DNA from 4 places in the Pseudomonas sp. ES4 genome. Region 1 is predicted to be linked to each of the others. Evidence: predicted binding sites of a transcription regulator. Region 1 holds the regulator's gene; each other region holds the start of a gene.

Evidence for each region. Region 1 encodes FliA, which starts transcription of late flagellar genes. Its sites were predicted from a motif close to CTAAAGTTTNNNNNNNNNNNGCCGNTAA; they were not measured.
Region 2: flgM (flagellar biosynthesis anti-sigma factor FlgM) is a predicted target of FliA. The motif match lies at 5,193-5,220, and genes of this name have one in related genera.
Region 3: motA (flagellar motor stator protein MotA) is a predicted target of FliA. The motif match lies at 2,750-2,777, and genes of this name have one in related genera.
Region 4: ACQ4OB_RS14445 (methyl-accepting chemotaxis protein) is a predicted target of FliA. The motif match lies at 2,660-2,687, and genes of this name have one in related genera.

Annotation. Positions count from the first base shown of each region.
Region 1 covers NZ_JBOBDO010000021.1:37,518-45,307, reverse strand. The annotation lists gene flhA (flagellar biosynthesis protein FlhA) at 43-2,172, shown strand; gene flhF (flagellar biosynthesis protein FlhF) at 2,184-3,512, shown strand; gene fleN (flagellar synthesis regulator FleN) at 3,627-4,457, shown strand; gene fliA (RNA polymerase sigma factor FliA) at 4,454-5,194, shown strand; gene ACQ4OB_RS21235 (chemotaxis response regulator CheY) at 5,362-5,733, shown strand; gene ACQ4OB_RS21230 (protein phosphatase CheZ) at 5,756-6,544, shown strand; gene ACQ4OB_RS21225 (chemotaxis protein CheA) at 6,559-7,790, shown strand, end outside.
Region 2 covers NZ_JBOBDO010000014.1:133,277-141,066, forward strand. The annotation lists gene flgE (flagellar hook protein FlgE) at 1-542, opposite strand, end outside; gene flgD (flagellar hook assembly protein FlgD) at 574-1,296, opposite strand; gene flgC (flagellar basal body rod protein FlgC) at 1,312-1,755, opposite strand; gene flgB (flagellar basal body rod protein FlgB) at 1,759-2,166, opposite strand; gene cheR (protein-glutamate O-methyltransferase CheR) at 2,438-3,265, opposite strand; gene ACQ4OB_RS17120 (chemotaxis protein CheV) at 3,312-4,244, opposite strand; gene flgA (flagellar basal body P-ring formation chaperone FlgA) at 4,327-5,088, shown strand; gene flgM (flagellar biosynthesis anti-sigma factor FlgM) at 5,257-5,583, shown strand; gene ACQ4OB_RS17135 (flagella synthesis protein FlgN) at 5,632-6,099, shown strand; gene ACQ4OB_RS17140 (flagellar brake protein) at 6,191-6,937, shown strand; gene ACQ4OB_RS17145 (MFS transporter) at 7,010-7,790, opposite strand, start outside.
Region 3 covers NZ_JBOBDO010000016.1:75,484-83,273, forward strand. The annotation lists gene rsgA (small ribosomal subunit biogenesis GTPase RsgA) at 1-685, shown strand, start outside; gene motB (flagellar motor protein MotB) at 792-1,826, opposite strand; gene motA (flagellar motor stator protein MotA) at 1,830-2,681, opposite strand; gene ACQ4OB_RS18175 (HDOD domain-containing protein) at 2,848-4,380, shown strand; gene ACQ4OB_RS18180 (rhodanese-like domain-containing protein) at 4,632-5,447, shown strand; gene asd (archaetidylserine decarboxylase) at 5,466-6,326, shown strand; gene ACQ4OB_RS18190 (lectin OAA family protein) at 6,382-6,783, opposite strand; gene ACQ4OB_RS18195 (molecular chaperone) at 6,982-7,790, shown strand, end outside.
Region 4 covers NZ_JBOBDO010000011.1:60,363-68,152, forward strand. The annotation lists gene ACQ4OB_RS14440 (TatD family hydrolase) at 1-421, shown strand, start outside; gene ACQ4OB_RS14445 (methyl-accepting chemotaxis protein) at 540-2,570, opposite strand; gene ampE (regulatory signaling modulator protein AmpE) at 2,867-3,703, opposite strand; gene ampD (1,6-anhydro-N-acetylmuramyl-L-alanine amidase AmpD) at 3,700-4,260, opposite strand; gene ACQ4OB_RS14460 (DUF1631 domain-containing protein) at 4,325-6,535, opposite strand; gene nadC (carboxylating nicotinate-nucleotide diphosphorylase) at 6,812-7,660, shown strand; gene ACQ4OB_RS14470 (DUF6388 family protein) at 7,711-7,790, opposite strand, start outside.

The sequences.
Region 1 (7,790 bases):
TCAGGCGTCAAAAAGTTTGCTTTAAAGGAACGGGGAAAACCGGTGGATCGCTCTCAGTTATTCAACACTGCACGCACAAACGTTGCCGACCTGAGTCGAGGCAATCTGGGTGTGCCGTTGTTGCTGCTGGTCATGCTGGCGATGATGATGTTGCCGGTGCCGCCGTTCCTGCTGGACGTGTTCTTCACGTTCAACATCGCGTTGTCGATTGTCGTGTTGCTGGTCTGTGTTTACGCGTTGCGGCCGCTGGATTTCGCGGTGTTCCCGACCATCCTGCTGGTGGCGACCCTGTTGCGACTGGCGCTCAACGTGGCCTCCACGCGGGTGGTGATGCTCCACGGTCAGGACGGCCATGCCGCCGCCGGTAAGGTGATCCAGGCCTTCGGCGAGGTGGTGATCGGCGGTAACTACGTGGTCGGTATCGTCGTCTTCGCGATTTTGATGATCATCAACTTCGTCGTGGTGACCAAGGGTGCCGGACGGATTTCCGAGGTGAGCGCGCGTTTCACCCTCGATGCGATGCCTGGTAAACAAATGGCGATCGACGCCGACTTGAACGCCGGTCTGATCGACCAGAACCAGGCCAAGCTGCGCCGGATGGAAGTGGCCCAGGAAGCCGAGTTCTACGGTTCCATGGACGGTGCCAGCAAGTTCGTTCGCGGTGACGCCATTGCCGGCCTGCTGATTCTGTTCATCAACCTGATCGGCGGCATGGCGGTCGGTATCTTCCAGCACGGCATGACCTTCGGCGATGCCGGTCGGGTGTACGCCTTGTTGACCATCGGTGACGGTTTGGTGGCGCAATTGCCATCACTGCTTTTATCGACAGCTGCGGCAATCATGGTGACCCGTGCTTCCGGCTCGGAAGACATGGGCAAGCAGATCAATCGCCAGATGTTCGCCTCGCCCAAAGCGTTGGCGGTGGCGGCGGGTTTGATGGCGGTGATGGGCCTCGTGCCGGGCATGCCGCACTTTTCCTTTCTCAGCATGGCAGCCCTGGCGGCGGGCGGCGCGTACCTGTTCTGGAAGAAGCAGAACGTGGTCAAGGTACAGGCCCTGCAAGAGGTCAAGCGTCAGCAGGAATTGCTGCCATCGCCGGCTCGCGCTCAGGAAACCAAGGAGCTTGGCTGGGATGACGTCACGCCGATCGACATGATCGGCCTGGAAGTCGGCTACCGACTGATTCCCTTGGTGGACCGTAATCAGGGTGGTCAATTGCTGGCGCGAATCAAGGGCGTGCGCAAGAAGCTGTCCCAGGATCTGGGCTTCCTGATGCCGACCGTGCATATCCGTGACAACCTCGACCTGGCGCCAAGTGCCTACCGCCTGACCCTGATGGGGGTGATCCTGGCCGAAGCGGAGATTTACCCGGATCGCGAGTTGGCGATCAACCCGGGCCAGGTCTACGGCACGCTCAACGGCATTACCGCCAAAGATCCGGCTTTCGGCCTGGAGGCGGTCTGGATCGAAATCAGCCAGCGTGCCCAGGCCCAATCCCTCGGTTACACCGTGGTCGATGCCAGTACGGTAGTGGCAACCCACTTGAACCAGATTCTCTACAAGCATTCGAGTGAGTTGATCGGTCACGAAGAAGTGCAGCAACTCATGCAATTGCTGGCCAAAAGCTCGCCAAAACTGGCTGAAGAACTGGTGCCGGGCGTGGTGTCGCTGTCGCAGCTGCTCAAAGTATTGCAGGCGTTGCTGGCCGAACAGGTGCCAGTTCGCGATATCCGCAGCATTGCCGAGGCCATCGCCAACAACGCCAGCAAGAGTCAAGATACTGCCGCGCTGGTGGCCGCGGTGCGCGTCGGCGTATCCCGTGCAATCGTCCAAAGCATTGTAGGCACTGACTCCGAGCTGCCAGTGATCACCCTGGAGCCAAGGTTGGAACAAATATTGCTCAATAGTCTTCAGAAGGCAGGACAAGGCTCGGAAGAGGGTGTTCTGCTGGAGCCAAGCATGGCTGAAAAACTGCAACGTTCGTTGATCGACGCGGCGCAGCGTCAGGAAATGCAAGGTCAACCGGTGATTCTGCTGGTCGCCGGTCCGGTTCGCGCGATGCTGTCGCGATTCGGCCGATTGGCAGTCCCGGGTTTGCATGTGTTGGCTTACCAGGAAATACCTGACAACAAGCAAGTGACCATCGTTGCGACAGTAGGGCCCAACGGCTGAGGTAGTGGTTTATGCAAGTTAAGCGTTTTTTCGCCGCCGATATGCGTCAGGCCATGAAACTGGTTCGTGATGAGCTGGGCGCTGATGCCGCCATCATTGGCAACCGCCGGATCGCCGGTGGTGTCGAGCTGACGGCTGCCCTGGATTACAAGTTGTCGGCGCTGGCCCCGCGCGTTCCGAACATGGAACTCGAAGACGAGCTGCGCAAGACCCAATCGCGGATCGTCACCGCCCAGGCCGAACTGAGCCTGCGCAGCGATGGCGAGAGCGACAAGTCCACCAATCGCCAATTGTTCGCCGGCCTGCCACTGACCGCCGCCGAGCCGCTGATCGAACCGACGTACACCGAACCCCATCGTCCTGCACCGGTTGCGGCACCAGCCTCTGGTGGCGTCGACCCACGGGCCTTCGACTCGATGCGTTTCGAGCTCAACAGCCTGCGCGAACTGATGGAAGTGCAACTCGGCTCCCTGGCCTGGAATCAGCTGCAAGGCAGCCGTCCGGCCCAGGCCAATCTTTGGCGTCGCCTGCAACGCATCGGCCTGTCCGGCCCGTTGTCGCGCGATTTGCTGGCGCTGATTACCGATATTGAAGAACCTCGTCAGGCCTGGCGCATGTTGCTGGCACACCTGGCGCGGATGATCGCCACACCGGAAGTCGAGCCTCTGGAGGAGGGCGGCGTGATTGCCATGGTCGGTCCTGCCGGCATGGGCAAGACCACCACCCTGGCCAAGCTCGCGGCCCGTTACGTGCTCAAGTACGGCGCGCAGAACATCGCGCTGGTCAGCATGGACAGTTTCCGTATTGGTGCTCAGGAACAACTCAAGACGTTGGGCCGGATCCTCAATGTGTCGGTGACTCACGTCGATCCGGGGCAGTCACTGGTACAGGCGCTGGAGCCCTTGCTGCGCAAACGCGTGGTGCTGATCGATACCGCGGGCCTTCAGGCCAGCGATCCGGCACTGCGCATGCAGCTCGAAAGCCTGGCCGGTCGTGGCATCAAATCGAAAAATTATCTGGTTTTGGCAACCACCAGCCAAAAACAGGTTCTAACGGCCGCTTATCACAGTTACAAGCGTTGTGGGCTCGCTGGCTGCATCCTGACTAAACTGGATGAAACGGCAAGTCTGGGCGAGGTGTTGAGCCTGGCCATCAGTCATGAATTGCCGGTGGCCTACCTGACCGATGGCCCGCGGATCCCGGATGATTTGCATCTGCCGCGTCGTCATCAGTTGGTCAGTCGCGCCGTAAGCGTGCAAATGCAAGAAGAACCCAGCGAAGAAGCCATGGCTGACATGTTCGCTGATATTTACCACAGCCCGACCAAGCAGGTGGGCTGAGGTACTAATGACAGTTTTTGTACCTACATCGATGGCCTGCCATGCATTGTTCAGTTAATGAACGCGCAGCCAGTAATGTGGCCTCCGTCTAAGTAAGACAAGGTAAAGAAATTCATGGGCAGCATGCATCCCGTACAGGTGATCGCGGTGACCGGCGGCAAAGGTGGCGTCGGGAAGACTAACGTGTCAGTGAACTTGTCCCTGGCTCTAGCTGAGCTCGGTCGGCGCGTCATGCTGTTGGACGCCGATCTGGGGCTGGCGAACGTCGACGTCCTGCTGGGGCTGACACCCAAACGTACGTTGGCCGACGTGATCGAAGGCCGCTGCGAGCTGCGCGACGTACTGTTGCAGGGCCCTGGCGGCATCCGCATCGTTCCGGCCGCGTCCGGCACACAGAGCATGGTTCATTTGAGCCCGGCCCAGCACGCCGGCCTGATCCAGGCGTTCAGCGATATCGGCGACAACCTCGACGTGCTGGTGATCGACACCGCGGCGGGCATTGGTGACTCGGTCGTCAGTTTCGTCCGCGCAGCGCAAGAAGTCTTGCTGGTGGTCTGCGACGAACCGACCTCGATTACCGATGCTTACGCACTGATCAAACTGCTGAACCGCGATTACGGCATGAACCGCTTCCGCGTTCTGGCCAACATGGCCCAGAGCCCGCAGGAAGGGCGCAACCTGTTCGCCAAGTTGACCAAGGTCACGGATCGCTTCCTTGACGTCGCCTTACAATACGTCGGCGCGGTGCCTTACGACGAAAGCGTGCGCAAGGCTGTGCAGAAGCAGCGCGCCGTCTACGAAGCCTTCCCGCGGTCCAAGTGCTCACTGGCGTTCAAGGCCATTGCCCAGAAGGTCGATACCTGGCCGCTGCCTGCCAACCCGCGTGGGCACCTGGAGTTTTTCGTCGAGCGCCTCGTGCAACAGACCGCAGGACCTGTGCTATGACAGCCGGTGGCTACAACCTTTACAAGAAGTCGGCACGTGACGCGCAGTACGAGCTGATCGAGCGTTACGCGCCACTGGTTAAACGCATTGCCTACCACTTGCTGGCGCGTCTGCCGGCCAGTGTCCAGGTCGAAGACCTGATCCAGGCCGGGATGATCGGCCTGCTTGAAGTGTCGACCAAATACGACGCCAGCAAAGGCGCGAGTTTCGAGACGTACGCGGGCATTCGAATCCGCGGCGCGATGCTCGACGAAGTACGCAAGGGGGACTGGGCGCCACGTTCGGTCCACCGCAATACCCGGATGGTCAGCGACGCCATTCGCTCGATTGAAGCTAAAACCGGCCGTGACGCTAAAGATCACGAAGTTGCGGCCGAACTCCAATTGAGTCTCGACGATTATTACGGGATTTTGAACGACACCCTGGGTAGCCGGTTATTCAGTTTCGACGATCTGTTGCAGGACGGCGAACACGAAGGGCTGCACGAGGATGGCGCGAGTGCACATCTGGAGCCGTCACGCGATCTGGAAGATGAACGCTTCCAGGCGGCGCTGGCGGACGCGATTGCCAATTTGCCGGAGCGTGAGCGACTGGTGTTGGCGCTGTACTACGACGAAGAGCTGAACCTCAAGGAAATCGGTGAGGTCCTGGGGGTCAGCGAATCGCGGGTCAGCCAGTTACATAGCCAGTGCGCGGCCCGTTTGCGGGGGCGTTTGGGGGAGTGGCGAGCGCGCTGAAGGCAGTGTGGGGGCACTGCGAACGCGGCTGGTGGGGTGTTGAACCTTGCCGGTCACGATCTGTTGTGCTCCAGACAGTCATCGAGTGCATTGCCGGATTGATTGAAATGGCGTGTCCAGGTGCTGGGCGCGTTTAAGACTGCTTGGAGGTCGAATTGGACAAGAACATGAAAATCCTCATCGTTGATGACTTCTCAACGATGCGGCGGATCATAAAAAACCTGTTGCGTGACCTTGGGTTCACCAACACGGTCGAGGCTGACGATGGCATCACTGCGATCCCGGTCCTCAACAGCGGCAGCATCGACTTTCTGGTAACGGACTGGAACATGCCTGGCATGACCGGCATCGATCTGCTGCGTCACGTACGCGCGGATGAAAAGCTCAAGCACCTGCCAGTGCTGATGGTCACCGCTGAAGCCAAGCGCGAGCAGATCATCGAAGCGGCCCAGGCCGGTGTTAACGGCTATGTGGTCAAACCCTTCACGGCCCAGGCGTTGAAAGACAAAATCGAAAAGATTTTCGAACGCATCGGTTGATCCACTTCGCCACGGGGGAGCTATGGAGCATAACGAGTCTTCACAGGGCGATTTCGAATCGACCCTGAAAAAACACGCGGTCGAACTGGTCGAAAGCCTTGAAAAAGGCAGGTTCGGCGACGCTGTGCAACTGATCCATGAGCTCAATCAGACCCGTGACCGTGGCCTGTATCAGGAAGTGGGCAAGCTCACTCGCGAGCTGCATAGTGCGATCGTCAATTTCCAGATTGACCCGAACATGCCGCAAGCCGAGGAGGTCTCGCAGATCACGGATGCCACCGAGCGCTTGGGTTATGTGGTCAAGCTGACCGAAGCCGCGGCCAACCGCACCATGGACCTGGTGGAAAACGCCACGCCGCTGGTCAACGGCCTGAGCAACGAAGCCCAGGCCTTGAGCACCGATTGGGGACGGTTCATGCGTCGCGAAGTCGGGGCTGAAGAGTTCCGCGAGCTGGCTCGGCGAGTCGACGGTTTCCTGACACGCAGCAGCGAAGACAATCGCGTTGTGTCGAGCAACCTCAACGACATTCTGCTCGCTCAGGATTACCAGGACCTCACCGGTCAGGTGATCAAGCGCGTGACCCAACTGGTCACCGAAGTTGAAAGCAACCTGCTCAAGCTCGTGCTTATGGCCAGTCAGGTGGACCGCTTTGCGGGCATCGAACATGACCGTGAAGCGATGCTGGCAGAAAAAGATCCGCAAAAACATCTCTCTCAGGGTGAAGGTCCGCAGATTCATGCCGATAAAAGAGAAGACGTTGTGTCCGGTCAGGACGATGTAGACGATTTGCTTTCCAGCCTTGGATTCTAGGAGCACCCCTACACATGAGCTTCGGCGCCGATGAAGAGATCCTTCAGGATTTCCTGGTTGAGGCCGGCGAGATTCTAGAGCAACTGTCCGAACAGCTGGTCGAGCTTGAAAGCCGACCTGATGATGCGGACTTGCTCAATGCAATTTTTCGCGGTTTTCACACTGTAAAAGGAGGCGCCGGCTTCCTCCAGCTCAACGAGCTGGTGGAGTGCTGTCACATCGCCGAGAACGTGTTCGACATCCTGCGCAAGGGTGAGCGTCGCGTCGACTCGGAACTGATGGACGTGGTTCTTGAAGCGCTGGATGCGGTGAACGGCATGTTCACCGAAGTCCGCGAGCGCAGCCCGATCACGGCTGCCACACCAGAATTGCTGGCGGCACTGGCCCGTTTGGCCGAGCCGAAAACCGCCGATGAAACGGCACCGATCGCCGACGTGGTGGAAGAACCTGCCGCCGAGAGCGAGTCGGGTGACATCACCGATAACGAATTCGAACAACTGCTGGACTCGCTGAACGCCGTCAAGGCTCAGGCAGAAGCCCCGGCAGTTGTGCCAGCGCCGAGCAGCAATGCAGCGGGCAGCGACGAAATCACCGATGCCGAGTTCGAGTCGTTGCTCGATCAACTGCACGGTAAAGGCCAGTTCGCCGTCGATGCGGTAGCCTCGGCGCCAGCCGCACCGGTTGCCCCGAAAGCGCCAGGCGACAGCTCCGATATCACCGACGACGAGTTCGAAGCACTGCTCGATCAACTGCACGGCAAGGGCAACTTTGCCGTTGATGCGCTGGAGTCGGCCATTGCTGCGGTCCCGGCCCCGGCTGCGCCTACCGCAAAAGCGGCTGGCGGCGATCTGATCTCCGATCACGAGTTCGAATCGCTGCTCGACGAATTGCACGGCAAAGGCAAGTTCACTGAAGTCGGCACTGGCGCCGCTGTTTCGGCACCTGTCGCCAAGGCTCCTGCCGCTGCAGCGAAACCTGTCGCCAAAGCGCCCGAGCCGAAAGCCGAAGCGCCGAAGCCTGCTGCTACCCCGGCCCCGGCTCGTGCCGCGTCTGCGCCGCCAGCGGAAAAACCGGCCAGCGAAGCCGAGACCACCGTGCGCGTCGATACCGCACGTCTCGACGAAATCATGAACATGGTCGGCGAGTTGGTACTGGTGCGTAACCGTTTGGTCCGTCTGGGCCTCAACAGCGGCGACGAAGCCATGTCCAAGGCCGTGTCGAACCTCGACGTGGTCACGGCCGACCT
Region 2 (7,790 bases), on a different contig from region 1:
TTGGACGGATCAAACGGATTGGTCGTCTGGTTGATGATGGGAGCTGTGGAGTTCAGGTTGATCGTCGACGAAACCGTGGAGGTGTTTTTTGGCGCCAGGTTCGACGTATCGATGCGCAGGTCAGTCAAAACGCCATTGAGGATCTTGCCATTGGCATCCACGCCATAACCCTGCAGACGCGCAGAGCCATCGCTATTGGTGACGTAACCGTCCTTGTCGACCTTGAACGTACCGGCACGGGTGTAGGACATCGAACCGTTCTCGCTCAGCACGAAGAAGCCGGAACCGTTGATGCCCATGTCCAGCACGTTGCCGGTGTTGTTGACGTCGCCCTGGGTGAACTGCTGGGAAACGTTGGCCAGGCGCACGCCGTTACCGATGGTTTTGCTGCCGGAACCCAGCTTGGTGGCCGAGTAAACGTCTTCGAATTCCGCACGGGACGATTTGAAACCGGTGGTCGCGACGTTGGCGATGTTGTTGCCGGTCACGTCCAGTTGTTTGTTGGCTGCATAGAGACCGCTAAGGCCGATATTGAAAGACATATTCCACTCCTTTGTGCCGTGTTAGTCGGCTCTACATACCAATAGTTTGTACTTTGGACAGGGCGATGCTGCCGGCCCCGGCCAGGTTGAGCATCAACTCACCGCCGGTCTGGCTGATCGTCACGCTGTTGACCGTTGCCGGCAGGTACGTCACCAGCGAGGTCGCCTTGCCGTCGTAGGTCGCCGTAGCGCCGAAGGTATAGGTACCCGCCTTGGCCACTTCGCCTGCATCGTTTTTGCCATCCCAGATGAAACTGGAAGTACCGGCTTTCTGGCTGCCCAGGTCGATGGTGCGGACAACCTTGCCATCGGCATCGGTGATCTTGACCTTGACCGGGTCCACCGACGCCGGTACGGCGATGGTGCCGCTGAAACTCTTGGAGGTATCGACCACCGACTTGTCGCTCGGTGCAATCACCGAACGCCCGACCAGCGACGACGCCTGCAACGCCTGGGACGAGTTGTAATTGCTCGCCAGGCCACTGACGGTGTCGTTGAGCGTGGTGATGCCTTCCAGGCTACTGAACTGGGCCAACTGGGCGACGAACTCGCCGTTGTCCTGCGGTTCCAGCGGGTTCTGGTTTTTCAGTTGCGTTACCAGCAACTGCAGGAACGCGTCCTTGCCCAGGGCCTTTTTGCCGGTGGCGCTGTTCGTTGCCGCCGCCAGGCCGTCGGCGCTGGTGTTGGTCTTGATCGAGGAGTTGGCCAGGATGTCCTTGAGGCTCAAACTACTGGTGGTATCAGTAACACTCATCTGAGTCGCCCCTTATCACTGACCGAGGGTCAGGACCTTCTGCATCATGGTTTTGGCGGTGTTCATCATTTCCGCGTTGGTCTGGAACGAACGACTCGCGGAAATCATGTCAGCCATTTCCTCCACCACGTTGACGTTCGGGTAGTAGACGTAGCCCTTGGCGTCGGCCGCCGGATGGTTCGGCTCGTAGCGCGCATCAAGATTGCTCTGGTCTTCGACCACGCCCAGCACTTGCACGCCTTGACCGGCGGCGTCCTGGTTCTGGAACAGCGAGTCGCTGCCGCCGCTCTGGCCGCCCTGGAACATGGTGGCGAATACCGGGTGCCGTGCACGGTAGGTCTGGTCGATGCTCGACGAGACGGTCTCGGCGTTGGCGATGTTACTGGCGACGGTGTTCAAGCGAGTGGTCTGGGCACTCATGCCGCTACCGGCAATGTTGAAAACACTGGCTAGGGACATGACTTACTCTCCACGAAGGGCTGACACCAGCCCTTTGAATTTGCTGTTGAGCAGGGTGAAGCTGGCCTGGAAGTTGACCGCGTTTTCCGCGTAGTTCGACTGTTCCAGCTGAGCGTCCACGGTGTTCTGGTCGATCGACGGCTGCATCGGCGTGCGATACATCAGCGACTCGTCGCCATTGCCCAGGCCTTCGGCTTCGATATGACGGCTGTTAGTCATGTTCAAGGCGAAAGATCCACTCTTGGTCTTCTCGTTCTGTGCGGCGAGCACTTTGGAGAAATCCAGATCCCGAGCCTTGTAGTTCGGGGTGTCGGCGTTGGCGATGTTGTTGGCCAGGACTTCGGCACGCTGGGCGCGGAAGCCCAGGGCTTGTTCGTGGATACCGAGCGCTTTATCGAAGCTGATGCTCATGTCGGAAACCTTTGGGTGACCTGATTTTTCGTAACAGGGACATAGCAAGCGTCGTGCCAATTAAAAAAAGCCCATAAACCGGGGCTTTGCGGGCCGTGGCCATGCGGCAATGCCAGAAAAGCGGCAACCGATTTCCGCCGCCTGCCGCTTTTCTGCCGCTTTCCCATGGCCAAGCCCGCTCCCACAGGGGATAGATGTGATGCCGGAAATATTGCAGGCAAAAAAAAACGGGAGCCCCTGAGGACTCCCGTTTTTTGATGACGCCAACGAATCACTTCGCCTGGTAAATGATCCCCGGGCTGCACTGGACCATCTGGTAATGATCCGGCAAACCGTTCAGCGCCTCGGACGCGCCGAGGAACAGATAACCGCCCGGCTTCAACGTGCTGTGAATGCGCAACAGGATGTCCTTCTTCACCTCGGCGGAGAAGTAGATCAGCACGTTGCGGCAGAACACGATGTCAAACTTGCCCAGCGCTGCGTAGCTGTCCAGCAGGTTGAACGAGCGAAACTCCACCCGGCTCTTGATCGGAGCCTTGATGGCCCAGCGCCCCGGCCCTTTCGGGTCGAAGTAACGCTGAAGGCGCTCGGGCGACAGGCCGCGGCCAATGGCCAGGCTGTCGTACTCGCCGGTCTTGCAGTTGGTCAGCATGGTACCGGACAGGTCGGTGGCAACGATCTGCACGCCCATCTTCAACTGGCCCATGTTCACGCGCTCGAACTCATCGATCGACATCGACAGCGAATAAGGTTCCTGACCCGACGAACAGGCCGCCGACCAGATCCGCAGACGCTGGCCAGGGGCGGCCTTGATCGCCGCGGGCAGCACCTTGTTCTTCAAGACTTCAAACGGATAGGTGTCACGAAACCACAGGGTTTCGTTGGTGGTCATGGCATCCACCACCATCTCGCGCAAACCGCTGCGCGGCTGGGTCTGGATGCGCTGGACCAGCTCACCGAGGGACTTGATGCCTTGCTGTTCCATCAGTTTGTTGAGACGGCTCGAGACCAGGTATTGCTTGTTTTCACCAAGCAAAATGCCACAGGCTTTTTCCAGGAAGACCCGGAACTGTTCGAAATCCAAATTACCCGTAGACAAAGATGCCGCCTCTTAAATCGTATTAACCGTTAGGGGCAAAAGGCCCCTAGCTGATGTCTGCTGCCTTGATCCGGTTGACTACCCGGGATGCCAGGTCATCAGGACGGAATTTGGCAAGGAAGTCATCGGCACCGACCTTCTTGACCATCGCCTGATTGAATACACCGGACAACGAAGTATGCAGGATGATGTGAAGCTTTTGCATGCGAGGGTCGTTGCGGATCTCGGCCGTGAGGGTGTACCCGTCCATCTCCGGCATCTCGATGTCGGAAATCATCATCAGGAACTCTTCTTCCGGCTTCTTGCCCTCGTCGACCAGCTTGCGCAGGTAATCCAGCGCTTGCCGACCGTCGTTCAACGCCACCACTTCGACACCGACCGTCTGCAGGCAACGGGTCACCTGCTTGCGCGCCACCGACGAGTCATCGACCGTCAGCACTCGCAAAGAGAGCGCCTTGTGCTGGGTTTCGACATCCACTACGCCGACGGAAATCGCTTCCGGTGTCGGCGCCACTTCTGCCAGCACTTTCTCGACGTCGATGATTTCGACTAACTGATTGTCGACCCGAGTCACAGCTGTCAGGTAATGATCGCGTCCCGTGCCCTTGGGTGGCGGATGAATCTCCTCCCAGTTCATGTTGACGATGCGTTCCACTGACCGCACCAGGAAACCCTGGGTCTTGGTGTTGTACTCCGTGATGATCACGAAGGGATTGCTTTGATCTTTCAACGCACCGGAGCCGGTCGCCATCGCCAGATCAAGAATCGGAATGGTCGCCCCCCGAATACTTGCCACACCGCACACGACAGGACTGGATTTTGGCATCAGCGTCAGTTTGGGGCATTGCAGCACCTCCCGAACCTTGAACACGTTGATCCCATACAGCTGCTGGCCGTCGAGACGGAACAACAACAGCTCAAGGCGATTCTGCCCTACCAGTTGCGTGCGCTGGTTTACCGCATCCATTACCCCAGCCATGCACAGACTCCTACACCAACGCTTAAGTGTGTTGCGACGCGCATTCATCACTAAACGGCACGGCGCTTGCTTTTTAACTCTTATGAACACAGAACCGACATTTTTCCGACGCCTGACATCAAACGCCCGCAAATTGCTTTGCGCGGTGTCGGCCGTCTGCCTGTTCAACGCTGGCTGCCCTGCCCTTGCTGACGCGGTTACCTTGCCTGACATGCTTATCGGCGTCACCCAGGGCTTTCTTGAATTCACCGTAGAAGACTATCTGGCCACCAGTCAAACGGAAGGCCGCTACGAGATCGAGGTCAAGCAGCTCGATCCACGGCTGCGCATGCCCATGTGCGACAAGGAATTGACAGCGTCCCTGGAGAGCCCGGCCACGCCGCTGGGCCGGGTTACGGTCAAGGTTCGCTGCGAAGGCGCGTCGCCCTGGACGGTCTTCGTACCCGCTCAAGTGCGCCTGTTTCGTGACATTGTGACCACCACCCGCCCGCTACGACGCGCCGGTATCGTCGAGCCTCAGGATGTGACCCTGCGCGAGCGTGACATCAGCCTGATCAGCCAGGGCTACCTGACTTCCGTCGATCAGGCGATCGGGCAAAAACTTACCCGACCAATGGTCGCCGACCAGGTCATGACCCTGGTGCACATGGAACAGGCAGAAGTCATCAGCAAGGGCGACCAGGTGGTGATTACCGCCCGCAGTGGCACGCTGAGCGTGCGCATGCCGGGTGAAGCACTGTCCAACGGCGGCTTGCGCGAACAGATCCGGGTGAAAAACCTCAACTCCCAGCGGGTCATCAAGGCGCAAGTCATCGCGCCCGGCCAGGTGGAAGTAGCGATGTAGAGGACTCTGTATTTGTGAAGAAGTGGCGCGCCACTCGACTGTTCCCTAGACTGTGCCCTATGCAGGGCAAGCGCTGACGCGCGCAAGCTCATTGATAATTGGGCCTAAAGTTTTCCCGGGTATGGCCGAAAACATGGCAAGCGTCCAAATACCCAGAGGTTTTTTGTCATGGTCATCGATTTCAGCCGTTTAAACAGTTCCTCGTCACTTACCGGTAGTACGCGTACCAGCGCCGCGAAGGAAACTGCCGAAGCCGGCAAGCCCGCACCGCTGAATACCCCGGCCGAACAGGCCAGTACCGTCAAAAGCGGGGAATCGGTACATCTCAGCAATGAGGCTCAACAGTTGCAGAAGGTCACTGACAAGCTGCGCGATCAGCCTGCCGTCGACAACGCCCGCGTGGCCGAGTTGAAAGCAGCGATTGCCGATGGCAGCTACAAAGTCGACAGCAACCGTGTAGCCAGCAAACTGCTCAACTTCGAAGCCCAGCGCTAGGCCAAGGCCTGCGCCAGGCTTTTGGACGCTTAAAACCCAAGGCCAGCCATGCACGACACTAATTTACTGCAACTGATCACCGACGATTTCGCTCCGGCACAGCACTTGCTGGAGTTACTGCAAACCGAGTCCCTCGCCTTGCACGGTCGCGACATGCCTCTGCTCGAAGAGATTCTGGCGCAGAAACAGGCATTGATCATTTTGCTCGATCAGCATGGCCGCAAGCGCAGTGAAATCCTCGCCAGCCTCAACCTGCCGACCAATCGCGATGGCCTGGAGCAACTTGCCAGCCATTCGAGCATTGGCGATCAGTTGCTGGAACAGAGCGATGTATTGACCGATCTTCTGGCTCAGTGCCAGGCGGCCAACGTCAAGAATGGCCAGTCGATCCTGGTGCAACAGGCCGCGACGGCCAATCAGTTGAAAATCCTCAACGGCGGCGAGCCGCCAGCGCTCTACGATGCGCGCGGATCAACCTCCATGCTTGCGAAGCCACGTCCGCTCAGCCAGGCATGAGCCTGCTGAAAGCGCGCACTATCAAGACGCGCAAACTGCTGGCAATATGCTGGCCAGCCGTAGTCATATTTTGCCTGGAGATCGATGAACCGTGTTCAATGCCTTAAGCGCGGACGATGCTCCGCAGCCACCCAAGGTGCTCACCACGCCGTTGGAAATCTCCGGCACCCTGCGCCAGCTGCAAGACAGCCATGATCCGCTGATCATCACGTTCCATGAGCGCAGCCAGCGCTTCCAGAGTTATCTGGTGGACATTGACCGTGACAGCAACATGATTGCCCTGGACGAAATGATTCCCCGCGATGGTGAACGCTTCCTGCTCGCCGGCGAACCGTTCAAGGTCGAAGGCTTTCACGACGGCGTGCGCATTGCCTGGGAAAGCAACGGCCCGTTGACCATCGACGAATCCGGTGGCGGTCGCTGCTACCGTGGCGCCCTGCCCGCCGAGGTGGTTTACCACCAGCGTCGCAATGCATTCCGCGCAGCATTGAAGCTGGCACAACTGGTCAACGTCGATCTGGGCGGTGAAAAGCTCAAGTCGCCGATCAGCGGCAAGCTCCTGGATATTTCTGCCACCGGCTGCAAGTTGCGCTTCGAAGGCGACATCACCGATAGCCTGCAACTGGGTCAGGTCTATGACCGCTTCATCGCCGCCCTGCCCTTTGGCAACATGACGGCCCCCGTCGAGCTGCGTTACCTGCACTTCGAAGAAAGGATCTCCACCACCTTCGCTGGCGTGCGCTTTCACAACATGAGCGGGCTGGTACAGCGGCAAGTCGAACGGTTCGTCTATCAGCTGCAACGCGAAGCTCGGCGCTTCGACAAAGACGACATGTAATAAGACGCTTCAATAGAAAACGGGCAGTCCCTTGCGGTGACTGCCCGTTTTTTTATGCGTTGTTTTTATGCGTTATGGCCTTGCCTCGGTAAAACTTTGCTCGCGAGATGTATCTGAGTCTTCTTGCGGCGGATCGGTTTCGGGCTCGGATTCAGGTACCGGGTCCGGCTCAGGGTTGATCGGGTTCTGCATCTGCTCCTGAACCACCTGCTCATCGACCCGCGGGTCAAGGCAAGCCACCAACGGCGAACTCGACATACTGTCCGGCATGGCAACGTGATGCAGCGGCGCATCGTCCACCACATGCAGGTTGGTTACCGCTTTCGGACGAATTCGCCACACCAGCACCAACGCGAAGAAACTGAAGAAGGCATAGAGCATGTGGCTGCCGAACAGCTTCATCAGCACCCCGGCCACCAGCGGTCCGATACTGGCGCCGACGCCGTAGGTTACCAACAGCATCGCCGTCAGGGACACCCGGCGATCGCCCTCGACGTGGTCATTGGAGAACGCCACCGCCAACGGATACAGGCAGAACATCACCAGCGAACAGAAGAACCCGGTGATAAACAAAATCTCCAGCGGTACCTGTTGCATGATGGCCAGCGGCAGCGCGGTAAGCGCCAGGGCCAAGGCAAAACAGCGGATCAACAGCGCCCGGTCATAACGGTCGGACAGCCAGCCCAAAGGCCATTGCACCAGCAAGCCCGCAAAAATGCAGCTACCCATGAACAGACCGACCTGCTCCGTGGACAACCCCTGCTGTGAGGCATACAACGGTGCCAGACCGTAGAACGAACCGATGATCAGCCCTGCCCCCAGCACCGTGCTCAACGACTGCGGCACGCGCTTG
Region 3 (7,790 bases), on a different contig from region 1:
TGGCCAGCTCAAGCCTGTCGCCGCCAACGTCGACATGATCGTCATCGTCTTCGCGCCGCTGCCCGAGCCCCATGCCAACCTGATCGACCGTTATCTGGTCGCCGCTGAGCACGCCGGGATTCGTCCGCTGCTGCTGCTCAACAAGTTCGACCTGATCGACGAGCAGAACGCCCCGGCGTTGAATGCCTTGCTGGCGGTTTACCGCACGCTGGGTTACCCGGTGCTGGAAGTCTCGGCCCACCACGGCAATGGCATGGAGCAATTGCAGGCACAACTGGACGGGCACATCAGCGTATTCGTCGGCCAATCCGGCGTCGGCAAATCCTCGCTGGTCAACACTCTGCTGCCGGAAGTCGAAGCCCGTGTCGGCCCGCTGTCCGAGCTGTCCGGCCAGGGCACTCACACCACCACGACCGCGCGGCTGTTCCACTTCCCCGGCGGCGGTGAGTTGATCGACTCCCCGGGTATCCGCGAATTCGGCCTGGGCCACGTCAGCCGTGCCGACGTCGAAGCTGGCTTCATCGAGTTCAACGACCTGATCGGCACCTGCCGCTTCCGCGACTGCAAGCACGACCGCGAGCCGGGTTGCGCATTGCTCAAGGCCCTGGAAGAAGGCCGCGTGCAGCAGCAACGGATGAACAGCTATCGCTCGATCATCGCGAGTTTGCCGGAAACCAGCTACTAGACCGGCACAAAACCTGTGGGACCGTGCACACACTGAAAATGAAGTGGCTTCCAAACCAGTGAAAGCCGCAAAAAAAAGCCGACATCACTGTCGGCTTTTTCATGGGTCACTGCTTCGGCGGCTCACCCGGCTTCGGTGCCGGATCCTCGAACAGATTCAACCGCTGCCGAAGCTCATGCGCCGGCAACGGCTCTTTATCCGCCGGCAGCGCATTCGGATCGGCTGGCGTGGCGGGCACTTCGCCCGGGCCGCCCTGCCCTTGTGTCGGCGCTGGCTCTGGAGCCGGTTCCGCACCTTGCGAACCTTCTATGGCACGCTGGGCTTTCTTGGTCAGCACCACGATGTCGATACGGCGGTTGACCGGGTTGAACGGGTTCTTGCGATCGAACAGGGCTGACGAGGCATAACCGACGACCCGCGCCACCTGAGTGTCTGGATAACTACCTGCGACCAGCGCACGACGTGCTGCGTTGGCGCGGTTGGCCGAGAGTTCCCAGTTACCGAAATCACCCGTGCCCGAATACGGCTTGGCATCGGTGTGGCCGCTGATGCTGATCTTGTTCGGCACCGCTTTGATGGTGTCGGCCATGGCCAGGAGGATGTCTTCGAAGTACGGCTTCAAACGCGCTGAGCCTGAGTCGAACATCGGCCGGTTTTCGGCATCCACGATCTGGATGCGCAAACCATCCGATGTAATTTCGAACAGGATCTGGTCTTTGAATTTCTTCAGTTGCGGGTTCTCTTCGACCTTGTTCTGCAGTTCTTGCAGCAACAGCTCGAGACGTTCCTTCTCGACCTGTTCGGCCATGCCCTCAACCTGCTCGGCGTCGATGGTCACCTTGTCTGGCTGCGGCTGGGATTTCACCTCGGGGTTGAGCGTGCTCTCCGGCGCCAGGGTCGGTGTGCCGCCCAGGTCGATGATGTACGGCGTGCCGCTTTCGGAAAAGCCGACCGGGTCCTTGAAGTAACCGGCGATGGCGATCTTCTGTTCAGGCGTTGCGGTGGACAGCAGCCACAGCACCAGGAAGAACGCCATCATCGCCGTCGCGAAGTCGGCGAAGGCGATTTTCCAGGCGCCCCCGTGATGCCCGCCGGCGATGCGCTTGACGCGCTTGATGATTATCGGCTGGTTATTTTCCATGCCTTAACGTCCGCGAACCGCTTGTTCCAGCTCAGCGAAGCTAGGACGGTGCGCCGGGTACAGAACTTTACGACCGAACTCCACCGCCAGCGATGGCGGCATACCGGAAGCCGAAGCGACCAGCGAGGCTTTGATGGCTTCGTAGACGTTGAGTTCTTCCTTGGCATCGTGGGCCAGGGAGTGGGCCAGCGGACCGAAGAAACCGTACGCGGCGAGAATACCGAAGAAGGTACCGACGAGGGCCGCACCGACGTGCAGGCCGATGGATTTCTGATCGCCTTCACCCAGCGAAGCCATGGTCACCACGATACCCAGTACCGCCGCGACGATACCGAAACCGGGCATGGCGTCGGCAATACCGTTCACCGCGTGGGACGGATGCTCGAGGTCTTCCTTGAGGCTGTAAAGCTCCATGTCGAACAGGCCTTCAAGCTCATGGGGCGCCATGTTGCCGGAGGACATGATGCGCAGGTAATCGCAGATGAATGCGGTCATGCGTTCGTCTTTGAGCACGGCCGGATACTTGGCGAAGATCGGGCTCGCAGCAGCGTCTTCGATGTCGCCTTCGATGGCCATCATGCCTTCGCGGCGGCTCTTGTTGAGGATCTCGTAGATCAGGCCCAGCACTTCCAGATAGAACGTGTGGCTGAAACGCGAAGTGAACATGCCCAGGGATTTCTTGAGCACGTGCATGGTCATGTAACTGGGGTTGGCCTGGAGGAATGCGCCGAGGGCCGCACCACCAATAATCAACACCTCGAAGGGCTGAATCAGGGCGGCAATTTTGCCGTGGGAGAGCACGTATCCGCCGAGCACGCTCGCGAATACGACGATGATGCCGATTATTTTAGCCATAGGTAGGAGAGCACTTACTGAGTCGGGTTCAAGGTCATATTCGGAAGTTAAAAAATCTCTTCTTCTACTTATCGGCAAAACTGCGCCAGACTATAGCCAGTTCAGGCGAAAAGCCAATTTGGCCCGCTCCGGGCATAGGTAATGCAGACGGTGATCGCGTCCAGACATGGCTAACGAAACGAACGTTCCAATTCCAAAACCGACCACTCTCGAAGGCTGGGTCAAGCTTCTCGATGGCGTGCGCCTGCCGGTTCCGCAAGCCAGTCATGACCGTGTCTGCAAGGCCATCGCCAACAGTCGCAGCTCTCTGCGCGATATCGCCGAACTGATACAGGACAGCCCGGCGCTGGCCTTGAGCGTGATTCGCGAAGCCAATCGCCACACCCATGGCAGCATGACCGAACCTGCGGAAAACCTTGAGGTGGCGATCAATCGCCTCGGTTTGAAACGCACCGAAGAACTGCTCGCCCGGTTGCCTGCCCTGCCGCAATCGGAGATCCCGATTGCCCTGCGTCAGCTGCAGCTGATCAGCCAGCACGCGACCCAACAGGCCAACGGTTTTTTCGCCAGTCGCCTGGCGCGACTGTGGCAGGACATCCACTGGGGCAGCCTGCTGTTTCTCTCGCCACTGTGGCCGATGGCATTGACTCATCCGCAGTTGCTCGAAGAGTGGGAGCTGCGGGTCATGCACAAAGGCGAGTCGGCACACAACGTTGAAAAGCAATTGTTCGGCACGCGTCTGCTGGAAATCTGCCTGGCGCTCGTGGACATCTGGCGCCTGCCGATCTGGGTGCAGCAGGGTTATCGGCTGCTGCTCAACGAGCAGCGTGAGCTGGTGAAAGTGCTGCGCATCGCGCGCGACAGCGATCATCCATTGCGCCAGCAGAACCGCCTCGATGACGACCCGACGCTGCGTCGCTGGCTCAATCAGCCGGCCAATACGGTGCTGCTGGCCAACGGTCTGGCGCTGTCGGCGCAGCAGTCCTGGAACAGTCCACACAGTGAGCGCTGGCAGTTCCTGACCAGCCTTTACCTGCAAATGCCGATGGACGAAGTGCAGCAGCAGTTGCACCAACAGGCCGCCAACAGCGCCCGCCATCACGCCATGCCAGACCTTTGGCACCCCGCCGTTTCGCTGATCTGGCCGTGGGGCATGAACCGCGTGCACGCAGGCTTGCTGCCGGCCCCGGCGCCGACCGCCGAAGACCTGGCGAAATGGCGCAGACAATGCGCCGAGCTGCTGGTCGAGCCCAGCCGCTTCACCAATGCCATGCACTTGACCACGTCTGCCCGGGACGCTTTGGTCGCGTGCGGCATGCGTCGGGTGATGATCCTGATGGCCGACCGCACCCACGCCAATCTGCGAGTGCACCAGACGGCCGGGCTGCCAAAGGAAGCGGCCGGCCTGAATTTTGTCGTCAGCCAAAGCACCGTGCTGCAACGCCTGCTCTCGCAACAAGCCCAGGTGCACCTGACGCCGACCAACAACGCACAATTCTCGGCCATGCTGCCGGCCAGCCTGCGCTCGCAGTTCGGCGGCGAACACCTGCTGCTACGCTCACTGGTCAATAACGGCCGGGTGATCATGATTGTGGTGGCGGATCAGGGCGGCGGACCGTTCTCTGAAATCACCGTACAAGCCTTCGGCAAAACCGCGCAGTGCATCGAAAAGGCACTGCACAGCTTTAGTCACCGCTAGCAACGAAAGCCGCATCGGCCTGTAGCAGCTGTCGAGCCCCGGCGAGGCTGCGTTCGGCTGCGAAGCAGTCGTAAAATCAGGGATTGCGGTATATCCGGCAGATCGCATTCGCCAGGTTCACGACTGCTTCGCAGCCTCGCCGGGGCTCGACAGCTGCTACAAGCCCCGTTGTTTCCCCTGCCGAAATAACTGATAACAGGCCCTCATGACGCTGCTATACAATCCTCCCCTTTGTGCTCTGGAGACCTCACATGTCTGACTTCTCTGGCTTGCCGCTGGTGATCGAGCCGAGCGACTTGCTCCCGCGTCTCGACGCCCGCGAACTGATTCTGGTAGACCTGACCAGCAGCGCCCGCTATGCCGAAGGGCATATCCCCGGTGCGCGTTTTGTCGATCCGAAACGCACGCAACTCGGTCATGCGCCTGCGCCGGGACTGATGCCGCCGCAAGCGGCGCTCGAAGCGTTGTTCGGTGAGCTGGGACACAACCCTGATGCGGTCTACGTCGTCTATGACGACGAAGGCGGCGGTTGGGCCGGGCGCTTTATCTGGCTGCTGGATGTCATCGGCCACAGCAAGTACCACTATGTCGACGGCGGCCTGAAGGCCTGGCTGGCAGAAGGCTTGCCCATGTCGATCCAGATCCCGGCTCCGGTCGGCGGCCCGGTTGCGTTGACCCTGCACGACGAACCCACTGCCACCCGCGAATACCTGCAAAGCCGTCTCGGTGCCGCCGACCTGGCGATCTGGGATGCACGCGGGCCGCTGGAATACTCCGGTGAGAAAGTCCTGGCAGCCAAGGGCGGGCACATTCCCGGCGCGGTCAATTTCGAATGGACCGCGGGCATGGATCAGGCGCGCAACCTGCGCATCCGCACCGACATGCCGCAGATCCTGGAAAAACTCGGGATCAGCAAAGACAAAGAAGTGATTACCCACTGCCAGACTCACCATCGTTCTGGCTTCACCTATCTGGTGGCCAAATCCCTCGGTTATCCGCGGGTCAAAGGCTACGCCGGTTCCTGGGGCGAATGGGGCAACCATCCCGATACGCCCGTAGAGCTTTAAGGTTTTTAAGGACAGTTAATGAATAAGCGTTTGTTTATCCTCAGCCAATACCTGCTGCCCCATCACTTGCTGTCGCGCCTGGCCGGCTGCATTGCCGAATGCCGCGTGCGCTGGTTCAAGAACGCCTTCACCGCCTGGTTCGCCAAGCGTTATCAGGTGGACATGTCCCAGGCGCTGGTCGAAGACCTGACTGCCTACGAACACTTCAACGCATTCTTCACCCGCGCCTTGAAGGACGGCGCTCGCCCGCTGGACGAGACGCCTGGCGCGATCCTCAGCCCGGCCGACGGTGCGGTCAGCCAACTCGGCCCGATCGAACACGGTCGCGTGTTCCAGGCCAAGGGCCACAGCTTCAGCGTGCTGGAATTGCTGGGCGGCGACGCTGCCAACGCAGCGCCGTTCATGGGCGGCGATTTCGCGACTATTTATCTGTCGCCGAAGGACTACCACCGCGTGCACATGCCGTTGGCCGGCACCTTGCGCGAGATGGTCTACATCCCGGGCCGGATCTTCTCGGTCAACCAGACCACCGCCGAAAACGTTCCGGAACTGTTCGCCCGTAACGAGCGTGTGGCGTGCATTTTCGACACCGAGCGCGGGCCGATGGCCGTGGTGCTGGTGGGCGCAATGATCGTTGCGTCGATCGAGACCGTCTGGGCCGGGCTGGTCACGCCGCCGAAACGCGAGCTGAAAACCTTCCGCTACGACGAAGCTGCCCGTGCGCCGATCCATTTGGAGAAAGGTGCAGAACTGGGTCGCTTCAAACTGGGTTCGACCGCTGTCGTGCTGTTCGGGCCTGATCAAGTGAAGTGGGCTGAAGAGCTGGCGGCCGGTTCGCCGGTGCAGATGGGCCAGGGCATGGGCCTGGCAAAAGACTGATCACTGATCCGACCCCGCGAACGTCTTCGCGGGGTCGGACATTTCGGTGGTGCCGTTACTCTATCTGTCCACGGAAGCCGATTGGCCCTTCGTTGGCGTAGGTATTGGTGCCACTGAGGTTTTTCCCTCCATCACTGGAGGTCACGCTCAACGCCACAACGTTCTGATTATCACGGCCGCCGATGACCCATTTGCCACCCGGATGCCATGGAGCGTCGTTGCCGCCCCACTGATTTTCAACGTTGTACTGGTTCTGACCCGTGCGCTGAGCCTTGAAGCCAATGGGACCTTCACCCGCATACGTCATGGTGCCGGTGAAACTCTTGCCGCCATCGCCCGATTTGATCTCGATCGCGACAACGTTCTGGTTGTCCCGCGCGCCTAGCGTCCAGTCTCCGCCCGGATGCCAGGGTGCCGAACTACCGCCCCATTGATTTGCCACTACGTATCTAGACATAAACTTCATCTCCTTGAAGTTACAAGAGACCTGCCCTGCGTAGGCAGCAGGCCGTACGACTGTGCGTATCCAGTCGCACGACTGTCAGATTAGTAGTACGCCCGGATGACACTCGACTGACAGACAAACGGTAAAAATCCATAGCTGCTACAGTCAGATCATTCACTGCCCATTTACCGGTTGGAGTTTTTTCACGGCATGAATGAGACCAGCCCCCATCTTCTGCTACGCGCGCCCGTTCCGCTGCAGGTGCGCCTGTCGTTCTGTGAAGCCACCCCGCGCGATCTCAAGCGCTGGATCGCCAATCTGCCCAAAGCCAACATCGGTGAAACCGCTCGTCAGCTATATAAAGGCTTGAGCGAACTCAATCAGCTGTTCACACCCAGCGACAATCGCCTGCAATTGCTCGAACTGCTGCGGCCTGAGGTGTATTACGTCTGCAAACACCTTGAGCAGCATTTCCTGCATCAATCGATTGTCCTCGACGAGCGTTCCCGCAAGATCGCCAACCTCTGCCAGGCGCTGCAAAGTCACTTGGCCATTGGCTATAAACAGATCGTGGTGCGCATTACACCGAAGTTCAGCAAGGACCGTGCGCCGCTGCTGACCCAGGCGCTGCAACGGGCGATCCATTGCCTGAACGGGCCGCTGATTCGCGCGACCAAACTCTATTGCCCGGTGCCGGAAGGCTTGTGGCTGGAGTTGCATCAGCTCTACCGGATCGCCTGCGCGCACCGGCTCCAGCACACGAGCCTGCGCGATGAGCTGGCCAGCCAGACGCAAATCCTGAGTATCGAACAGACGTACGTGGTCGCCTTGCTGCTGGGCGCCTCACGCTGCAACCAACTGCGCCAGCATCAGATAGCCCGGGTGGCCGAGGTGCTGGAGCCCTGGAGCCGATGGATCAAGCTGCAACCGGGCATGCCGGCCACCGGGTTGTTTGCCGTCGCGCAAGACCTCGACACCGGGCCGCGTTACCGCACCAAGTTCCGCGCAGAACAGCAGGA
Region 4 (7,790 bases), on a different contig from region 1:
GCAACTGGCGGCGGACTTCAATCTTCCCGCGCTGATTCATGTGCGACGCAGCCACGCGGCGGTGATTGCCACGCTCAAGCGGTTTCGCTTGAAACGCGCGGGGATCATTCATGCCTTCGCCGGCAGCAAGGAAGAGGCCCGCGAGTACATCAAGCTTGGTTTCAAACTGGGTTTGGGTGGTGCCGCGACCTGGCCTCAGGCCTTGCGCATGCATCGTGTGCTGGCCGAACTGCCGCTTGAATCAGTGGTCCTGGAAACCGACTCGCCGGACATGGCGCCCGCCATGTTCCCCGGTCAACGGAATAGTCCGGCGCATCTGCCGGCGATCTGTACGGCGCTGGCGGGGATCATGGCGATCACGCCTGAACAACTGGCCGTCGCCAGCACTGCAAATGCCTGTGAACTGTTCAACTGGCGTTAGTCACCGATCGTTCCCACGCTCTGCGTGGTAACGCCTCCTGTGACGCTCTGCGTCACGACTTTTGGGACGCGGAGCGTCCCGGGCTGCATTCCCACGCAGAGCGTGGGAACGATCCTGCTTAAACCAGGAACGCGCTGATCAGCTGCTTCAATTCCACCACCTGAGCCGACAACGCACGACTGGCATCCTCAGTCTGGTGCGCACCTTCGGCAGTACGCTCACCGGCGCGGTTGATTTCGACAATATTCTGGTCGATGTCATGGGCCACGGCGGTCTGCTGCTCTACCGCGGCGGCGATCTGTTGGTTCTGATCGACGATCATGCCGACCGCACCGAGGATGTTTTCCAGCGCTTGCTGAACCTTTTCCGACTGCCCCACCGTGCCGTTGGCCATCTGATGACTGGTCCCCATCGCCTTCACCGCAGCGCCGACTCCGCTGTGCAGCTTGGCGATCATCTGCTCGATTTCCTCGGTCGATTGCTGGGTGCGCTTGGCCAGGGTCCGGACCTCGTCCGCCACCACCGCAAAACCACGACCTTGCTCACCGGCCCGAGCGGCTTCGATGGCCGCGTTGAGCGCCAAGAGGTTGGTCTGTTCGGCGATGCTCTTGATCACCTCCAGCACACGGCTGATGGACTGGCTGTCGCTGGCCAGTTGATTGATCACCAGCACCGACTGGTCGATCTCGCTGGCCAGTGCCGCGATGCTGCCCTGCTGGGACTCCACCAGCCCACGCCCGCTGATGGTCTCATCGTTGACGCTATGAGCGCTGCTGACCGCTGCCGCGGCACTGCGTGCAACCTCCAGGGAGGTGGCGGACATCTGGTTCATGGCCGTGGCGACCTGCTCGATCTGCGTGCGCTGTCCCGCCACCGCCTGGTTGCTCCGGGCGGAAACGTTCTCCACCTGCCCGGCCTGGCGCTCGACCTCACTGACGGTCTGGCCAACCCGCTCGATCAGGTCATGAATTTTCTTCACGGTGCCGTTGAACACCTCGCCCAGCTCGCCCAGTTCATCGCGGCTGTTGGCGCTGAAGGTCACTGTCATGTCGCCGGCCGCGACCTTGTCCATCACCGCGCCAAGACGCTTGAGGGTGGTGCGGGTCGAGGCGTAGAAGCCGCCATAGAGGTAAAAAATCAACACGAACACCACCGACAGCGCCAAGGCCTGCAAGACCATGTGAGTGCGGTTCTGCTCCAGTCGCTGCTGCAGCTGGGTGCCAAGAAACTTCAGGGTCGCTTCATTGAGTTGGTAGGTCTGGTCCATCAGGCCCGTGACCTGGTCGTAAAAACCCTGCCACGGCGCATCCAGCGTGTCGGCCATCACGACCTGTTCTTCGAACAGTTCACTGGCCTTTTTCAGCGATGCCTTGCTGTTTTCGGCCTGAGCCGCCAGGGTTTCGCGTGCCGCTTTGCTGGAGCCCAGCGCGTCCTGCAACTTCAGGGCATATTCGGCCTGCAGTTTTTCGATCTGCGCCAGCAACTCATCAAAACGGGTACTCGATGCCGAGTTGAGAAAACCCTGCCCCAGCGAAAAAGAGCCCATCGCCCGGCCTTCGCCCAGAAGCTGGGTCACGGGCGGGGTGACATTGGTAATGAGTTCGCTGAGCTGGCGCATGTCGCTCTGGGTGTCGCGGCTGAGGCCGGCCTGACTGGCGATGACCTGGCTGAAAATTTGGGCGTTGCCGAGCAACTTGCCGATCATCGCACTTTTGCTTTGCAGGGAGCTTTCCGCTTGCTGGGCCTTGAACGCGGCGATCATCTCATCGCGTTTGCCATCGAAAACCGTGATCTGCTCGGGGTCCGTGGTCATCGCCGTCAGCCCTTGCAAACGGGTCAGCACATTTTGCCCCAGGGTACTGATCTGCGACTCGACATTGCCGGCCTTGCCGGACTGACCAAGGGTGACGTTGATCTGCACCAGGTTGTTCAGGGTTTCCAGATCGCGCCGCAACGTCAGGCTGCTGCCCAACAGGTCAAGGCTCTGCAGCTCGACCCGGGTGCCCTGGAATTCTCGATAAGAATCGCGCACCAGATAGAAGTTGGTCACCAGCATCGGCACAAGGAACAGCACGCTGATCAGGCTGAACTTCATGCCAAAGCTCAGGCGGTTCATCAGCGCGACGGCGGGATAGAGCAAGCTCTTCACTATGAAGTCTCCCTTCGATTTCTTATTTTTATTGGCAGGCGCAGGTCGAGAGCAGATAGCCACTATTCGGCGCTGTCTCTGTATAGCTTAAATCGGCGGGAGGTTTTGTAACTTAAGGTTAACGGCGAGATGCACACTTAGGACGATAGATACCCCTGTGGCGAGGGGGCTTGCCCCCGTTCGGCTGCGAAGCAGTCGCAGAACCTGATTGCACAGTTTGACTGGAAAAATGCTAGGGGCCGCTTCGCGACCCAACGGGGGCAAGCCCCCTCACCACAACGGAGTCCACTCCAGAACTAAGCAAGAACGGTCCACAGCGCGAAACCGGCGTACCAGAGCACTGCCGCGCGCAGCAGAAGTTCCCAGATCCGGTCGAGGCTGTTGATGCCGTCAGGCCCGACCATTGGCGCCGGAATTTCACCGGCCACCAAGCCCACCTTCTCGATCAATTGGGCGGCGCTGATGTTCCAGTTCAGCAGCTCGTTCAACATAACCCGGCCGACCGCGACAAAGTTGCCGACCAACGCAAAACTCGCCGCCAACAGACGCACCGGCACCCAGTCGAACGCATGACGCAGTTTTGCGGCGCGCTCGACCACGGCCGGGGTCTGCCCGTGTTCTTCGGCCAGGGCCAGCAGTCGATAGCTCAGGGCTGCGACCGGCCCCAGCAGGAAGTACCAGAAAATCACCGCGAAAAAGCCCTGATAAGCCTCCCACAGCAAATGCCCTTCGACCCGTTCCAGCAATTGTTCGCCGCTATCGGCGCAGATACCCACATCACGGTCCGCTACATGAGCGGCCGCTTGCAGGTCTTCCCGGCGCCAGGCATCGCGAAACGGCCCCAGACCGGCCAGCAGATCACCGCGGCCCAGACTGTAAATCACCACCAGCAGGTGCACCGGCAACGCCAGCAGACCGTAAGCCACCGGGTCCAGTACCAGTAGCAGCAAACCCAGCAATGCCACTGGCAACAACACCAGTATCACCAGGATCAGCCACGGACTTTTCGCCAGACGCGGACTGACCTCAAGCTTGTTCAGCTCGCGAACCCATCCACCATCGCGCTGAATCCGATGACGCAGGGCCGAGAATTTCTCGATCCAGACCGCCAACAGCAACACCAAAAAACTCATTGTTGTTCCTCTTTTGCCAGGGCGGCGCGATAGCGTGCCCAGTCGAATGCAGGCCCGGGATCGGTTTTACGCCCCGGTGCAATGTCGCTATGCCCGCAAATGCGCTCTGCGGTGATGGCCGTGAACGTGCTTTGCAACTGCCGGGTCAGGGTCGTCAACGCTTGATACTGGGCATCGGTGAACGGCAGATCATCCGTGCCTTCAAGTTCAATGCCCACGGAAAAATCGTTACAGGTTTCCCGTCCTTCGAAACTCGAGACGCCGGCATGCCAGGCTCGCTCAAGACAAGAGACAAACTGAGTGACGGTGCCGTCACGTTCGATCAGAAAGTGCGCAGATACACGCAGGTCGGCGATCCCTTCAAAGTAGGGATGTTCCGTGACATCCAGACGATTCTGGAAAAACGCCTGCACCTTGCCGGTGGCGAATTGCGCAGGCGGCAGACTGATGTTGTGGATCACCAGCAGGGAAATTTCATCCGAGGGGCGCGCATTGAAGTTGGGCGATGGGCAAATATCTACGCCCTGACACCAACCGCTCGCGGGGTCCAACTGCATACAGGTTCCTTCAACGACGACTGTGTTGGCGCCCAGTATGCCGCGATAGACCCTCCGGGCGCGATCACTTGCCGCGATTGAGGCGCCGCAGGTTGCCAATCACCGACTCCAGCGCCCGGTCGAACAGCAAAGTGTCGTCCAGTGTGCGCACCGCGCCACGACGGAATTCCAGCGCCAGGCCGGTGCGGCTGCGTTCCAGCACTTTCATCCCGGTGCGGTTGACGAAAATGTATTTGCCGGTGGCTTCAATGATCGCCGCCAGTTTGCAGCGAAGGGTGTTTTCCTCGTCTTCCTGAAACTCGACCCAGCCCCCCAACCGCAGTTGATCGACCTGAAGCAGGCCGGCATCGTCTTCCGGCAAGCGCACTGACGCCGTATCGACCGGCCCTTCGTCGGCGGTTCGCAGGACAACTTCCTGCTGCACTTCGACCATTACCGGCGTATCGACAGACTGTGCAAGCTTTGGCCCTGGACGTTCGAACAGCTGAACGTGCAAGGCTTCCAGCTCACTGAAAAATTCGCTGGTGGCGAACGGATCGAAGGCCGAACGGCTCAACCCGTCGCGCAACGACTTGAGCAAGCCAGGCACCAGCGCCAACAAGCGCTGGCTCGCATCGGGCTCATCATGACGCTGCACGCTCCAGATCAATTGCTCCATGGTCTGCACATCGGCGTGCCATTCGGCCGCCTGATCGCCGTGCTTGAGGCACGTCAGCAGCAACACCTGGCTCCACGCTTCCTGGACAAACGCCACCACCCGCTGCGGCAATACTTGGCCCAACAAGGCCTGATTCAGCACCTGTTCGACGCGCTGGCGGGCCAGTTCAGTCCTGGCGCGGCCCTCTTCGGCGTCGCGGGTGCGTTGCTCTAGCAGCTCACTGCGACGGCGTTCATCGCTGGTGAAGGCGAGAAAATCCGCGAGCAATTCGGAGAAGACCGCCGGATCATCGACAAAATCGTTGAGCAAGCATTGCACCACCTGTTCGATGCGCAGATACAGGCTGTCGCGCTCATGGTCATCGCACTCCGCCCAACCCATGGCGGCGGTGGCGATTTCATTGAGCAGGCGTCGGGCCGGGTGACTGCTGCGGCTGAAGAAGCTCTTGTCGAGCACCGCCACTTTCAGCATCGGAATCTGCAAACGGCCGATCAACGCCTTGAGCGAATCCGGCAGGTTGCGGTCATCAAGGATGCATTCGAAAAGCATGGCAATCAGGTTGATCACGTCTTCGTCGGCCACCCCGACCACGCGTGACTTGCCACTTTTGACGCTGACCCGGGTCAGCAGCTCTTCGAGCTGGTTTCGCAGATCGAAGTCGTCCTGGGCTTCCGGCGCCGGCACGTATTGCTGCAGGTGCGAGAGCAGGCGCATCAGGTCACGGGTGGTAATCGGCTGTGTCTGGGCGCTGGCTTCAAGCGTGGGCGCGACACTGCCACGCACGTTAAGCAGCAACTCCTGCAACGCCGCGAAGACTTCCTGCACGCTGTCGTCGGTCGGCGGGCCACTGGCGCGAGTGTTGGCGTGAGCCGGTTCAGTATCAACGTCGGCTGCCGCACGCTCCTTGACCCGGCGCGCAGGCGCAGGCTTGAGCTCAGGCAGAACACCGGTGGCGAGCAGCAACTGATTGGCTTCGGCGTAAAGCTGATTGGCATCCCTGAGCACATAGCGGTCGAACAGTTTGAGGATGATCAGCTTGACCTTGATCTCCACTCCCAGGTTGCGCCCGGCCTGCAAAAAGTACTCGCAGAGCATCGACGGCGCCATGGGATTGTGCTGATCGAGCAACTCCCTCCCCAACAGTGCGCTGAAGCGGGCGGTCAATTGGCCCAGGGCGAAACCGTCGCGGCTCAGCACTTTGCTGACCATTGCCTCCACTGCCACCCTGCGCTCCACGTCGTCATCGGGCAGTGCCACCGAGGCATCGAAGGCCAGCGACTGGGGCAAGGCAGATTGAGTGCTGTCGTACCGGGTGAGGCTGACAAAAGCTTCGAAGAATTGTTCGAGAAAGCCGCGTTCGATGTTTTTGCGTTTAAGGCGCAAGTCGCGCATGGCTTCGAAGAACAGGTTCTGTTCGACGTCATCGCGGGCCCGGTCGGCCATTTCGAACAGCGTGTCGTCGGCGTTATCGAACAGTTCCTGCAAACCATGCCTGAGCTGTTGCGCGGCCTTGTCGCGAACCTGAAGCAGAATCACAGGCAGGCGGGCGAGCGGCGAGTGAGTCGCCTGGTCGGTAGCGACCTTGTGCAAAGGCACTACATTCCCGTCGTTGTGCATTCAGCCCTCCTGAAACGGTGAGTCTTCAAAGTCGTCAATCACGTCAAAGCCATGACGTCAAAAGCAAGGCGGATTATCTTGCAAAAGATGTCTTCTCTACCAGCAGACTCTGCGTTTCCTTTTGAAATAGACGCTCGCGGCAGACGCTGACTTAGTACCGATTGCTCAGGCGAATCGACCAAATGCAGGTTTCAGAGCGATGGGAACGCCTCTGATGCCTTGGGTTGCCCAGCACCATGGCCCTATAATCGGGCCACTTTGTTTGTGGAGTCCGTTATGCCGAATCTACGTCTCGCCGATTTGACCGCCGAAATCGAAGCCAACGTGCGCCGTGCGTTGCTCGAAGACATCGGCAGCGGCGACATCACCGCACAGCTGATCCCGGCCGAACGCCTGGCCAAAGCCACGATCATCACCCGCGACGCTGCCGTCATCTGCGGCACAGCCTGGGTTGATGCCGTGTTTCGGCAGCTGGACCCACGTGTTGCGGTGCACTGGCAGGTGCGTGATGGCGAGCGGGTGAAACCCAATCAGGTGCTGTTCCACCTGGAGGGCCCGGCGCGTTCGCTATTGACGGGCGAACGCAGTGCACTGAACTTCCTGCAGTTGCTGTCTGGCGTGGCCACACGCGCGCAGTACCTGGCGGATTACGTTGCCGAGACTCAAGTGAAGTTGCTCGACACGCGCAAAACCTTGCCGGGGCTGCGTCTGGCGCAGAAATACGCCGTGACCTGCGGCGGGTGCCACAACCACCGCATCGGCCTGTACGACGCCTTCCTGATCAAGGAAAACCATATTGCCGCCTGCGGTGGCATCCCGGAGGCCATCAAGGCCGCGCACAAGATTGCCCCGGGCAAACCGGTGGAGATCGAAGTGGAAAGCCTGGAAGAGCTGAAGGAAGCCCTGGCGGCTGGTGCCGACATCATCATGCTCGATGAACTGAGTCTGGATGACATGCGCGAAGCCGTGCGTCTGAACGCAGGCCAGGCGAAACTGGAGGCCAGCGGCGGCATCAACGAAAGCACGCTGCTACCGATCGCCGAAACCGGGGTGGATTACATCTCGATTGGTGCGATGACCAAGGATGTGAAAGCTGTCGATCTGTCGATGCGCCTGAGCCTTTGATAACGCCTGTGTGAATGAAAAACGCCAGCCTCGTGAGGCTGGCGTTTTTGTCAGACCACCAGATTATTCATCTCGCAGTACTCTTCCCACTCGACACCCAACACCTCGGCAGCCTCCTTGTGCAGAACAA